2 regions of the Arthrobacter sp. P1_A5 genome follow, and region 2 is predicted to be linked to the other one. Evidence: riboswitches for the same ligand, from Rfam matches in the RefSeq annotation. Region 2 holds a riboswitch; the other holds the start of a gene.
What was found. A riboswitch is a leader RNA that binds a small molecule or an ion and turns the genes downstream of it on or off. The one in region 2 is predicted to bind cyclic di-AMP.

Region 1 (6,612 bases), on a different contig from region 2:
GACGGCACGGAGCTGGCCGTAGGAGTCAGGGTTGTAGCCCTGCGCTGCATATCCGGGGGCGGGGAAGCTGCCCGCGGATCCGGCGGGGGCGAACGCGGAGCGCCCGCCAAAGCCCTGGCGGATCCCTGAGGCCTGGCCGGCCTTGCTGGCGTTACGGACGGAGATGTGGACGTATCCGGATGCAACTGACATGGAATGCTTACCTCAATGTGAATGGCCGTCATCGCGGCTCGAATGCTTCTTTCCCCGCAATGAAATTGGGGAGGGGCGCCCGACTCTGGGCTTGGGGGCGAATGCCTAGAAACCTTTAGGGGTGTAAAAGTTAGGCGTGCATTCGACAACAGCGCATCTCGGTACCAGCGGGTGTGCTGATCCAGGAAGCTGCGGCTGCAGGTGCTGTTGAGTTCTTGTTCACAATTGAAGTGTGCAACGTAACAATGTAAACGTGCAAGTAACAATGGACCCCAGGTTCCACATAGTGAGACAGATCGAGGATTTGTAGCGCAAGTCACAATTCTGTAGCGGCAATAAAATAACAAGTGTTTTACTGACCGGAAGGTCAGCAAGTGCGCTTCATCGAATATTATTCGGTCAACGTCGATGGCGTCGGGTAAATCATTCACAGCACGGCAAGTTGGGCCAAACCGCGCCTGCCCACCGCTGCCTGCGAGGCGGTCCACGGAGTGGGCAGCCGGCATCGCCGCCCGCAAGGCACGGCGGCGATGCCGGCCGCGGCGGTTCAGTTCGACTGGCCGGTGGCTGTCGCCGCGACCAGCATGACGGAGGCCGCCGTGTAGCCGGAACCGTCCTTGGCCGCCACGATCCGCACCGTCCCGCCCGCGACGATGTCCGCGACGCTCAGCTGCGTGCCCGTGCCGCCGGCCTGCTGGCGCCGCTGTTGCAGATTACTCACCACCACGTCGCTGCCCAGCGCATAGCTGCGCGTGAAACCGTCGCTGCTCTTGACCGTCACGGAGGACGAGCTGACCTCGCTCACTGTGCCCAACTGCTCGGCCATCGTGGTGTATGCGCTTCCTTGCAGCACCACGTATTCGGCGTGCACTGCCGCGGAAAGCCCGCTGCCCATGCCACCGGCAGCGAAGTGGCCGGGACCGCCCTGCCCCGGCATGCCGCCGCCCGCGAAACCACCTTGCGCGGAACCGTCTTGTGCTGAACCTGGCACGCCTGGGGCGACACCCTGGCCGCCGGGTCCGCCGGCTGCCGCCCCGCCGGCCGCACCGGTGGCTGCCGTTGCGCTTGAGGTGAGGGCATAGACGCCGGCCCCGGCGCCGACGGCCAGGACTGCGGCGGCGCCGGCGACGGCGAGCCCCCGCTTGAGGGTCCAGGGCTTCGCCGCCGAGGCCGTCTTGGCGGAAGTTCCCGGCGCGCCCCAGCCTGTGGCTGCGGCGGGGACAGGTTCCTGCCGGGGCATGCCCCAGGCAGGTTCCGATGCCGGAACCTGCCAAACCGGAAGCGCGCCCCAGCCCCCGGCAGCGCCTGCTTCCGGCCGCCCGGCCTCGGCGTGCCCGCCGCCGGTGCGTCCGGCGTCAGCCTGTCCGGCGTCAGCGTGTCCGGCATCGGCGTGCCCGGTTTGGACTGTTCCGCCGTCGGGGTGTCCGGCGCCGGACTGCCAGGCAGTACGGGGTGTGGTTACGGGCGCGGGCGCCGCTGGCGCGCCGGTGGTGGGCGTGGGGGCGGGTACAGGGGCTGACTCGGGGGCTGCTCCGGAACCGGCTCCGGGATGCTGACCGCTCATGGTATTTCTCCTTTAGGGTGCGGATCGGTGTTCACCCCAGCGTGGTGAGCGATCCTGTGCTTGGGCTGTGCGGGCCGACAGCCCGGCCTGTGACGTTGCCGGACGGGAAGGGCGGATTGAACATGGCCGTTGCGGCCCGTACGGTCCCGCAACGGCATCCAGCTCGCTAGGCTGGGATTCACAGGTGCCGCACAGGGTCCCCAAAGCCCGGCCTAACCGGCAGATCGGAGAGTTGTCCCCATGGCCACTTCGCACTCCATGACCAACAACCTTCCCCAGCTCACGCATCCGGACGGCTCCCCCATCCGCGCCCTCGTGGTGGATGACGAGCCCAGCCTCTCCGAGCTCATGAGCATGGGGCTGCGGATGGCCGGCTGGTCCGTGGCCGTGGCCGAGGACGGGCCCGGAGCCGTCCGGCTCGCCAAGGAGTTCCGCCCCGACGTGCTGGTGCTGGACGTGATGTTGCCCGGGTTCGACGGCGTCGAACTGCTGAACAGGATCCGCGCGTTCGCGCCTGAGGTGCCGGCGCTGTTCCTCACCGCCAAGGATGCCGTTCAGGACCGCATCACCGGACTGGCGGCCGGCGGCGATGACTACGTCACCAAGCCGTTCAGCATGGAAGAGGTGCTGCTGCGCCTGCACCGGCTGGTCCAGCGCTCCGGAGTGGCCGCCATGGACACCGCCGAACTCGTGGTGGGAGACCTCGTGCTCAACGTCGACACCCGCGAAGTCACCCGGGCCGGTGAGGAAATGCACCTGACCGCCACGCAGTTCGAGCTGCTGCGCTACCTCATGGAAAACCCGAAACGGGTCATCAGCAAGGCCCAGATCCTGGACCGTGTCTGGGACTACGACTTCGGCGGCCAGGCGAACATCGTGGAACTGTACATTTCCTACCTCCGCAAGAAGGTCGACGCCAACCACGCTCCCATGATCCACACGGTGCGCGGAGCCGGGTACGTCCTGAAACCGGCGGACTGATCCGTGCCCTCACTTTCCGGCATGACCCGCGTCCCCGGACGCGACTGGCGCAACCCGTCGACGTGGCATTTGCGCACCCGGCTGGTCCTGGTCGCCATGGCGCTGCTCGTGGCCATCTGCGGCGCTGTGGGCTTGTTCAGCTACGCCTCCATGGACCTCTTCCTCACCCGGCAGCTCGACACCCAGCTGGACCAGGCCTCCCACCGTTCGAGCGAGTTCGGCCGGCCCTCCTCGGACGATTCGGGCAGGCGCCCCGACCCCCTCGAAGCCCGGGGACAGGGCGTCGGGACGCTTAACGCACGGATAGTCGACGGCGAAGTCAGCAGGGCCGGATTCCTGGCCGCGGACGGCGCGGTCAAGAGCCTCTCCCCCTCCGACAACAAGGTTCTCCTGGCCCTGACCCCGAGCGGCGTGTCCGTGGACCGCAGCCTTTCGGCCGGCGCCTACCGGCTCACGGCCGCGCGTACACCGTACGGCGACGTGATTGTGACCGGACTCCCGCTGGCTGAAAAACAAAACACCTTGGCCTCCCTGGTCTGGACCATGGTGGTGGTGTCCGCAGGCGGGCTCGTGCTGATCGGGCTCGCCGGCACGGCCCTGATCCGGCGGACCATGAAGCCGCTGGAACAGCTCTCCGAGGTCGCCACCAACGTCTCCCGTCTCCCGCTGGACGCCGGCGAGGTGGCGCTCGGGGTCCGCGTCCCGACGTCGGCTGCCCATCCCGGAACGGAAGTGGGCAGCGTGGGCTACGCGCTGAACAAGATGCTGGACAACGTCTCCAACGCTCTCGAGGCGCGGCAGGAGAGTGAGATGAAGGTCCGGCAGTTCGTCGCCGACGCCTCGCACGAGCTCCGCACCCCGCTGACGGCCATCCGCGGCTACACGGAGCTGATGCGGATGACCGAGCATTTCACCCCCGACGGCGAGAGGTCCCTCGCCCGTGTGCAAAGCCAGTCCGAGCGGATGACCACGCTCGTGGAGGACCTGCTGCTGCTGGCGCGCCTGGACGAGGGGCAGCCGCTCAAAATCTCCGACGTCGACCTCACCCAGCTGGCCATCGAGACGGTCAGCGATGAGAAAGTCATGGCCCCGGACCGCATCTGGCAGCTGGAACTTCCGGACGAGCCCGTGGTGGTGCGCGGTGATGCGACCCAGCTTCACCAGGTCCTCGCCAACCTGCTGTCCAATGCGCGCAAGCACACGGAACCCGGGACCAAGGTGGTCACGGGCGTTATGCGCTCGGCTGACGGCAGTGCCGTGGTCACCGTGACAGACAATGGCAGCGGCATCGCCCCGGAATTTATCGGCCGGGTCTTCGCCCGTTTCGCCCGGGCCGACGCCTCGCGCACCAATCCGGCGTCGAACCCCGCAGCCGTCCCCGCCGATTCTGCCGTCGCGACGGCGAGGGTCGGGTCCGGGGCTCCCGCACGCTCGTCCTCCGGCGCCGTTTCCGGCCGCCGCGGAGGTCACGGCACGGCGACCGCCGCGCCGACGCCCGAGGGCACCAGCGGGTTGGGCCTGTCCATTGTCCAGTCGATCGTGGAGGCCCACGGAGGAACAGTCGAGGTCACGTCCCGGCCGGGCCGCACGGAGTTCGCCGTGCGGCTGCCCGCCGCGCCGCCGCCGGCTTAACCGGAACGGCCGCCGTCGGCGCAAACGGCCCGGACCGGCCGGCCCGTGAACCCGGCGCAACCCGACACCCCGGCACTGTGACTCCTGTTACCAAAATGTGACTTAAGCGGCCAGGTCCTGTAGCGTCGTTAGCGTGCGCCGCCATCGGTGCCGCATATCCGGACGGACGCCAAACTCTGCCGCTTCCCGGATTCCGCTGGACCAGGCAGAGGCGGGGGACCCAGAGTTCCCGGGCATTCTGCTTTCATGCGCCCTCGGGGTGAAGCCGACACGTGATGTTCCGTGCGGCCGGATGACCTCATCCGAACCCGACAGCTAACTCCGCCGGCGTTGAGAGGCCACCATGACTGAATTCCAGGTACAAACACGCCCTGACGGCGGTTCGCATTCCCGCTCAGTTGGCGCAGCCAAGTCGCGCCACCGCGCCGAACCGGTCAAGCAGGCATCCGCCCTGTCGCGGTTCGCCGCCGGGCTCGGTGTAACCGGCCGCCGTGCCGCCGTCGTCACCGCCGCGTGCGCACTGCTGCTGGGTGGCGGCGCCGCCAGCCAGGCGGCAGAGCCGGGCGCCCACACGGCGAATGTTGCGAGCCAGGCGGCCACGATCGCCGACCCGCTGGCCAAGCTCAACTTCGAGCGGGTCCAGGTGGCTGGGCCGGGCGCTCCAGCGGAAAAGAACGTGGCTCCCCAGATCTCGGAGGTTAAGGCAGCCGAAGCGCTGATCCCTGCCCCAGCTGCTGCCGCGCCGGCAGCAGCGGCAGCCCCCGCACCTGCTCCGGTTCCCGCGGCAGCCCCCGCTCCCGCTCCGGTTCCCGCGGCAGCTCCCGCTCCCGCTCCGGCACCGGCAGCCGCTCCGGCCCCCGCACCGGCACCCGCACCGGTCGCAATCGACGACCCCGCCGGCGCGCAGGCCTACGCCGCGTCCCAGCTGGGAAGCTATGGCTGGGCACCCGGCCAGATGCAGTGCCTGCACAAGCTGTGGACCAAGGAATCCGACTGGAAGACCACCGCCACGAACGCCAGCAGCGGCGCCTACGGCGTGGTCCAGTCCCTGCCCGCCTCGAAGATGGCGAGCGCCGGCGCCGATTACATGACCAACTACCGGACCCAGATCAACTGGGGCCTGAACTACGTCAAGTCGCGCTACGGCTCCCCCTGCGGCGCCCTGAACTTCCACTACGCACACAACTGGTACTAAACCGGCCCTAACCAGCCCGGACAGGAGGCCCCGGATCCACGTGGATCCGGGGCCTCCTGTGTGTGACTGCTAGCCGAGAATGGCGGTTTTTTCACAGCTCGGTTTGGCGGCCTCCACATGGCTAAGTGGACCTACGCCAACTCCAGCACGCACCTGAATCATCCTCGGCGCGCCAGTCTGGGCCGCACATCATTGACCTCGTCCTCTGCAGGGAGTGCCGTGTAGACGGCATTCCCTGCAGAAATTTGCCGCTTGACCTGCTCAAGCTCATCCTTGAGGAGGTCAACGGTGGCACGGTATTTCTCGAAGTCCGCTGTTCGGCGCCTGGCCACGGCGAAACTGATGCCGGCGGCGAGAACGGCAAGCGGGAACGAAACCAGCAGGGCCCAGCCGGATGCGGCAAGGAAGTCCAGCGCTACGGGAAGTGCCTGCTTGAATGCCAGGAACTCGTTCACCCCACCAACCACTCCGTTCAGAGCGGAGTCCAGTGGGCCCAGAAACTGCCCCACGACTGGCGTCCCGGAAAACGACGGAGCGCTCAGCGGCGGTTCTCCCCCTGCAGACCAGCGCGAATCACCGAAATGGTTCAGGACGTAGATCCCGGCACCCGCGTTGAGGGCCGCGAAGAGCAGGACGGAACCAAGGGCAGTCCAATAAAGCCTGCGCGGACGCCAGACGCCGGCCACAAGCGCGAAGACGGTGGCCGCAACCCACGAAAAGATGCGGAGCTCGTCGCGGCCCATGCCGCCCAATAGATCCAAGGAATTCCCCGCCCCTTACAGTTGGAATCAATGCTCGTTTCGGTCCCAAGCGAGCCTATCCCAGCCGCCCCCCGGGTATGCCGCGGCAGATACTGGCGCGCTCCCTTTGTGCGTAGCCGGGCCCGACCCGCCCGGCTGCCCCGACTTCCACAGCCCCCGCACAGCTTGACCCTAAAGCCTTCATATGGGCCGCCGGGAAAGTTGAGCCATGACATTCACAGACCAGGCCACAGGAACCCTGCCCCGCTCCACGGCGACGCCGGCCGGCCCGGCGGCCCCCGAGGCAC
Region 2 (6,612 bases):
TGGTGGAAGCGGCCGAGATGGTGGCCGGAGCTGCGGACTGGACTTCCAGGGCCGAAGCGGAGGTGGATTCGCGCTGAACATTGGTTTCAGCAGCGTTGGCTGCGATTCCGCTGGTCAGGACCAGACCGGAAGCTGCGGCGATGACCGCGGCCTGACGGCCCATGCCGCCGGCGTTGTCGCCGACAGCCTTAGCAATTACAGCCAGCGAGTTGGTCTTGGTGACCTCGGCGCGGTGCCGTGCAACGTTTGCACGAGTAGTCATTAAGTTCTCTCTTTCGTGATCCTTGGACCGCGCGCTTTCGGGCACGGACTGAGGACGCTCCGGCATCTTGGGGGTACGCCGGATCGCCCCGAAATGGGTTACTTAGCGAAGGGTGTACTGCGAAGACGCGCCAAAAGCGGAAACTGCATGCTGTCCGGGCTCGGTAGCGATTGAGCCTGCGGAACGTGATCCAATCCGGGCGCCGGCAAGGGCGGCACGTGATGTGGATTCCAGCGGGCTCGACAGAGCCTCGCCGGTGCGCATGCGCGCAGAATTGTGGCGTGAAGACACGAAAGTAGCCTCTCCCAATGCCTACGAGGTGAGCTGTCGGATTCGGATGGGAGTCACCCGGCCGCGCTGCTTCCTGGGAAGCTTTGCGACTTAACCCCAAGGCCTTCTTTCGAAGGCCAAAATTGGTTCCCCCGCCCCTGCCAGACGATGTAATGCGAACGGACCTTGAGCGGTGGCAGAGCTAGGCAATCCACTCAAGAGCGCCAACTTCGGAAAAGTTGGCGTGCTTCAAACCCTACAGCAGTCCTGATCCAATGTCACATTCAGATCACGGCGTGTCACAGGAAGTTGAGAGCAGCCCATCGTCTTTTTAGAGCCAGCCGAGCGGGTCAACGACATCGCCGTTGACCATCACTTCAAAGTGGAGGTGGCAGCCCGTGGAGGCGCCGGTGGTTCCGCTCATGGCGACGACGTCACCGCGGGAAACCTTCTGGCCGACCTTGACCGAAGCCGAGGACAGGTGGTTGTACGTGGTCTCCAGGCCGTTGCCGTGATCGATGACCACGCGGTTCCCCCCGCCGAAGGGATGCCAGCCGTTGAAGGTCACGGTGCCGCTGGCGGCCGCGTGGACCGCCGTGCCGCACTGGGCGGCGAAATCCTGGCCGCGGTGGAACTCCCCCGCGCCCCCGGTAATGGGGCTGACACGGTAGCCGAAGGGCGAGGCCGTGACCAGCTGGTCGAGCGGCGCACCCAGGGTGCCGGCCGATGCCGCGCGGGTGATCGTGCCCACAGACTGGGCGCTCAGCAGCTGCTTGAGTTTCCCGTCCGGATCGCCCTTCGTGGTGACGGCCGTGCGGTTGAAGTCGACCTTGGCGGCGGCGGCAGCGGTGACATCCGGCTGCACGGCGGCGGAGAGCGCGCCGGATCCGCCCGGATTCGAAGCCATCACCGGGCTCGTGACGGGGACCGTCACGGTAAGAACCAGACCAGTTGCGGCCAGTGCGATCCCGGCCTTCTGCCCGACTCCGCTTGCCGCGGCAAAGTCCGTGACCTGGCGGAACGGACTGCGACGGCGACGGCGTTCATCGCGGTGCACGTCCCGCGGGCGTTCGGCCGTGTGTGCGACGACGGGACGCGGCTCCGGAGCGGGACCGGTCGCGCGGCGACGGCCCCTGGCGGTCTGGGTGGTCAAGAAGGGTTCCTCTCTGGATGGCCTGCGAAGTTAGCTGTCGGATTCGGGTCAGAGAGATCAAAGACCCGGTCCGCCGTTGCAGGCAGCCACGCACAGAGGCATCCCTAGGGGATCCTTCGGTGGAAGCTGCTTGCCGCTGACGGACTTCACCCCAAGGCTGCCGAAGTAGCAGCCGAAAGTGGTTCCCCCGCCCCTGCCAGGAGGTAGTTCTGCGACTGATCCGCTGGCAGGGCTCGGCTTCGGATCAGGTAACGCTTTGGTATCGGTACTGGGCACTAACTATAGGCGATTAAGCCGCCCGGTAATAAATCCGTAACCGCAATTGTGGACAACTCGTGGGTCGTCCCATGACCGGCGCGTAGTGGCTGGTCAGGCGACTGTTACAAAGACGTGCGCGGCAACCTCGGGCGGCAGTTCCAGGGCACCTTCGATATCGGGGACGCGGACCGAGATGTACTCCCCCACCCGCTCCAGCGAGACCAGCGCGCCAGGCCGGATTCCGCCCTCGTCGAGCTGGGCCAGAAGCTCCGGCTCCACCTGGATCGGCTCCGCGAGCCGGTTGACCGTAACCCGGGAAGTTACCCCGTAGCCGGCCATGGCCTCCAGCAGGTTCACGGGCCTGTCCACGGGGGCGCCGTTGGGCACGCCGCCAAGATCCGCCAGCCCCGGAATAGGGTTTCCGTAAGGCGAGACTGTCGGGTGGTTGAGCATCTCGAAGATTCTTCGCTCGACGCGTTCGCTCATGACATGTTCCCAGCGGCACGCTTCCTCGTGGACGTAGGCCCAGTCGAGCCCGATCACGTCCGCGAGGAGGCGTTCGGCCAGACGATGCTTGCGCATGACACCGATTGCACGTTTCCGTCCGATTTCCGTCAGTTCAAGGTGCCTGTCGCCGGAAACAACCACCAGCCCGTCGCGCTCCATCCGGCCGATCGTCTGGGACACAGTGGGGCCGGAGTGGCGGAGCCGTTCGGCGATGCGGGCGCGGAGGGCAACGATGTTTTCTTCTTCAAGTTCCAGAATGGTCCGAAGATACATCTCCGTAGTATCGATCAGATCCGTCATTCAGCTCAGCTCCTCGAGCGCAGTCCTAGCGTCATTCCCACCGTACCGCGTGCGGGCTGCATGCAGGATGCGCCCAGGCGGGAACCGCCGTACGTTCGCATGCCAGCCTAGCCTATTTTGAATTACTCCGGATAATCTTTCGATCGACCTGAAGCTATTGTCCCAGCCCCAGCCGGCCGGCCGTCCCCGGCGTCTCAATGACCGGACTATGACAGGCCTTTTTCTGTATCGCCGGGAGCTGTCAGGCAAAATAAGACAGGCAGAATGAAGAGGGGTGTCCGTGGTAGCCATCCCTGCCCGCCACCTCCCAGCCACGCTACGAACCAGCCGAAAATTGGAGCCACTGTGAGCGACACCAGCATCACGATCCCCGCCCACCTCCTGCCCAAGGACGGACGGTTCGGCGCCGGCCCGTCCAAAGTCCGGCCGGAACAGATGGACGCCCTGGCCGCGGCATCGTCGAAGCTGCTGGGGACCTCCCACCGCCAGGCGCCCGTGAAGAACCTGGTCGGCTCGGTGCGCAGCGGCCTCAGCGAATTCTTCCGGGCACCGGAAGGCTATGAAGTGGTGCTGGGCGTCGGCGGATCTACCGCGTTCTGGGACATTGCCAGCTTCGGGCTCGTGGAGAACAAGGCGCAGCACCTGTCCTTCGGCGAGTTCGGCTCGAAGTTCGCTTCCGCCACCAACAAGGCGCCGTTCCTTGCCGAGTCCTCCATCATCAAGGCCGAACCCGGCACCCGCCCCACCGCCCGGGCGGAGGCCGGCGTCGACGTCTATGCGTGGCCGCAGAACGAGACCTCAACCGGCGTTGCCGCACCCGTCCAGCGGGTGGCCGGCGCCGACGAGGGGTCGTTGGTGCTCGTGGACGCGACCTCGGCCGCGGGCGGGCTGGACGTGGACGTGGCGGAGTCGGACGTGTACTACTTCGCGCCGCAGAAGAACTTCGCATCCGACGGCGGCCTGTGGCTGGGCCTGTTCTCCCCGGCCGCGCTGGAACGGGCGGCACGGATCAAGGCCGGCAACCGCTGGATTCCCGACTTCCTTGACCTCCAGACGGCGATCGACAATTCCAGGCTGAACCAGACCTACAACACCCCCGCGCTGGCCACCCTGGTGACCCTGGACGCCCAGGTGCAGTGGCTCAACGCCAACGGCGGCCTGGACTTCGCCGCCGGCCGGACCGCGGATTCTGCCGGCCGCATCTACCGCTGGGCCGAAGCGTCCGAATACGCCACGCCGTTCGTGGCCAAGGCCGAGGACCGCTCGAACGTGATCGCCACGATCGACTTCGATGACTCGATCGACGCCGCGGCCATCGCCAAGGTGCTCCGGGCCAACGGCGTCGTCGACACCGAGCCGTACCGCAAGCTGGGCCGCAACCAGCTGCGCATCGCCACCTTCGTGGCGATCGAGCCCGACGATGTCTCGGCACTGCTCGAGTGCATCGATTTCGTCGTGGCGGAACTGAAGAAGTAGCCCTGCGTCCGGCGTCGTCACGGCCCCTGAGGACCTAGGCCGTGACGGCGCCGTCGTCGTTTCAGGTCCGTCCGCCCTGCTATGCCTACGGCCGCGGGTCCCTGCCGGCACCGGCCGCGCCGGTCCGGCTTTCGACGCGGAAGTACCGCAGCCCGTGGGCGCGGCGGTTGAAGTGGAGCCGCAGGTGCTTCGCGCGGATGATCCACACCAGCCCGATCAGGGCCGCCAGCAGGCCGGCGCCCGCCGCGACCGCCATGGACCAGCGGGGGCCGGCGGTGTTTGCCACCCAGCCGACGAGCGGTGCCCCGAGGGGAGTTCCGCCCATGAAGATCGCCATGTAGAGGGCCATCACCCGGCCCCGCATTACGGGCTCTGTGGTGGTCTGGACGTACCCGTTTGCGCTCGTCATCATGGTGATCGCGAACAGCCCCACGGGCACAAGTGCGACGCCGTACCAGAAGTAGTTCGGGGCCATCGCTGCGATGCCCGAGGTCACGCCGAAGGCGGCGGCCGCCCCGAAGATGACCCGCAGCCGTGGCTTGCCGCGCCCGGCGGACAGCAGGGCCCCGGCGACGGATCCGATGGCCATGATCGAATTCATCAGGCCGAAGGCCCCCGCGTCCAGGCCGAATTCGGTCCCCACCATGGCCGCGATGAACAGGGCGAAATTCAGCCCCAGGGTTCCCACGATGAAGATCGCCACCAGCACCACGATCAAATCCGGACGGTACCTCACATAGCGCAGCCCCTCCCGGATCCTGCCCCTGCCCGCCGGTGCCCGCGGCAGCCGGCGCAGCGACGACGACGGGATTTTCGCCAGGCTCAGCAACAGGGGCACAAAGGTGAGCGCATTAATGAGGAAGACCCAGCCGGGCCCGACGACGGCCGTGAGCACGCCGGCGACGGCCGGACCGATCATCCGGGCAACATTGAAAGACGCGCTGTTCAGGGCCACGGCGTTGGGGAGGTAGTCGTCCTGGACCAGTTCCGAGACGAAGGTTTGCCGGACGGGGGCGTCCAGGGCGGAAACCACCCCGAGCATCAGGGCGAAGGCGTAGACGTGCCAGAGCTGCGCCGCGCCCGTGACCACCAGGATGCCCAGCCCCGCGCTCAGCAGCGCCATGGCGGACTGCGTCAGCACCAGGAGCCGCTTGCGGTTGAACCGGTCGGCGACCAGTCCGGCCACGGGTGCCAGGAAGAGTTGCGGGCCCAGCTGCAGGGCCATCGTGATTCCCACCGCCCCGGCATCGTGCGCCGTCAGGTGGGCGAACACCAGCCAGTCCTGGGCGGTGCGCTGCATCCAGGTGCCAACGTTGGAAATAAGGGCGCCGACGAACCAGATCCGGTAGTTCAGGATGTGCAGGGATTTGAACGTGGACATCAGCCCCAGCCCTCCCCAGACACGCTCCCGGACGCTTCCAACCGCTAGTCGGCCTCGCCCGTTGAGCGTTCCCGCTCGGCGTCGTCGGCGTCGGCGTCGGTGTCGGCGTCGTCGGCGTCGTCGTCGGTGTCGGCGGTGTCAGCGTCGTCGGCGTCGTCGTCGTCAGCGTCATCCTGCTGGTCGGCGTCGGACGCCTGCGACGGCGCTTCGGGACCGGACGGCGCCTCGGCAGCCTCGTCAGCCTGCGCGTCTTCCGGCCGGACCCGTTCGGCCCACGGAACCCAGGCCGGTGCCAGGATGGAGTCCTCGGAGGGCAGAAGGCCAAGTTCGTCCACCGTGACCACCTTGGAGCGCGAGTTGCGTGTCAGCACGGCGTACCACTGCCACCCCAGGTATCCGGGGAGCCTGGATTCGAACAGGTGGGTCACCAGGCGGTCGCCCTCGCTCCGGGCGCCGATGTGCTCGCCGATCTGCTCGGCGGGGGCAATGCCCTCCACCGCGGTGCGGGCGACGTCGACGGCTGCGGCCAGGAAGGCGTCAGGCTTGCCGGTGCGCCAGACGGGCACGCCGGCGCGCGGACGGATTCCCTGCTTGGGGCCGGTTGCTTTAGCCCCGGCGGGCGCTGCGGTTCCGGCATCCGGCGCCGGCAACTGATCAGGTTCCTGAGTCATCAAAAGCCTTATACGTCCAGCTCGTCGGCAACCTTACGGAGGGCCGCTGCGATCGCCTTGCCCTTGTTGCCTTCCGGGTACTTGCCCGCGGACAGGGTCCCGGACAGGTTATCCAGCACGCTGACGAGGTCCTGGACCAGCGGGGCAAGGTCCCTGGCGCTGGGCCGCTTTGCCTTGGCGATGGACGGCGTCTTGTCCAGCACGCGCAGGCCCAGGGCCTGGGCACCCTTGCGTCCGTCGGCTACACCAAATTCAACACGCGTGCCGGCCTTGAGCTCCGTAATGCCTTCGGGCAGCGCGGACTTGGGCAGGAAGACTTCCTGGCCGTCCTCGC

Region 1: it holds a riboswitch for cyclic di-AMP, as region 2 does, so the genes downstream of both, AC1D1S_RS16205 (aggregation-promoting factor C-terminal-like domain-containing protein) here and AC1D1S_RS08295 (M23 family metallopeptidase) in region 2, are expected to answer to the same signal.

What each region holds. Positions count from the first base shown of each region.
Region 1 covers NZ_JBFTZL010000145.1:2,701-9,312, forward strand. The annotation lists gene AC1D1S_RS16185 (winged helix-turn-helix domain-containing protein) at 1-192, opposite strand, end outside; gene AC1D1S_RS16190 (hypothetical protein) at 740-1,756, opposite strand; gene AC1D1S_RS16195 (response regulator transcription factor) at 1,997-2,737, shown strand; gene AC1D1S_RS16200 (sensor histidine kinase) at 2,759-4,369, shown strand; cyclic di-AMP (ydaO/yuaA leader) riboswitch at 4,554-4,713, shown strand; gene AC1D1S_RS16205 (aggregation-promoting factor C-terminal-like domain-containing protein) at 4,713-5,564, shown strand; gene AC1D1S_RS16210 (hypothetical protein) at 5,723-6,325, opposite strand.
Region 2 covers NZ_JBFTZL010000038.1:15,949-22,560, forward strand. The annotation lists gene AC1D1S_RS08290 (NlpC/P60 family protein) at 1-262, opposite strand, end outside; cyclic di-AMP (ydaO/yuaA leader) riboswitch at 558-727, opposite strand; gene AC1D1S_RS08295 (M23 family metallopeptidase) at 864-1,685, opposite strand; cyclic di-AMP (ydaO/yuaA leader) riboswitch at 1,690-1,904, opposite strand; gene AC1D1S_RS08300 (iron-dependent transcriptional repressor DtxR) at 2,055-2,750, opposite strand; gene serC (phosphoserine transaminase) at 3,096-4,226, shown strand; gene AC1D1S_RS08310 (MFS transporter) at 4,312-5,607, opposite strand; gene AC1D1S_RS08315 (DUF3027 domain-containing protein) at 5,652-6,278, opposite strand; gene AC1D1S_RS08320 (cold-shock protein) at 6,287-6,612, opposite strand, start outside.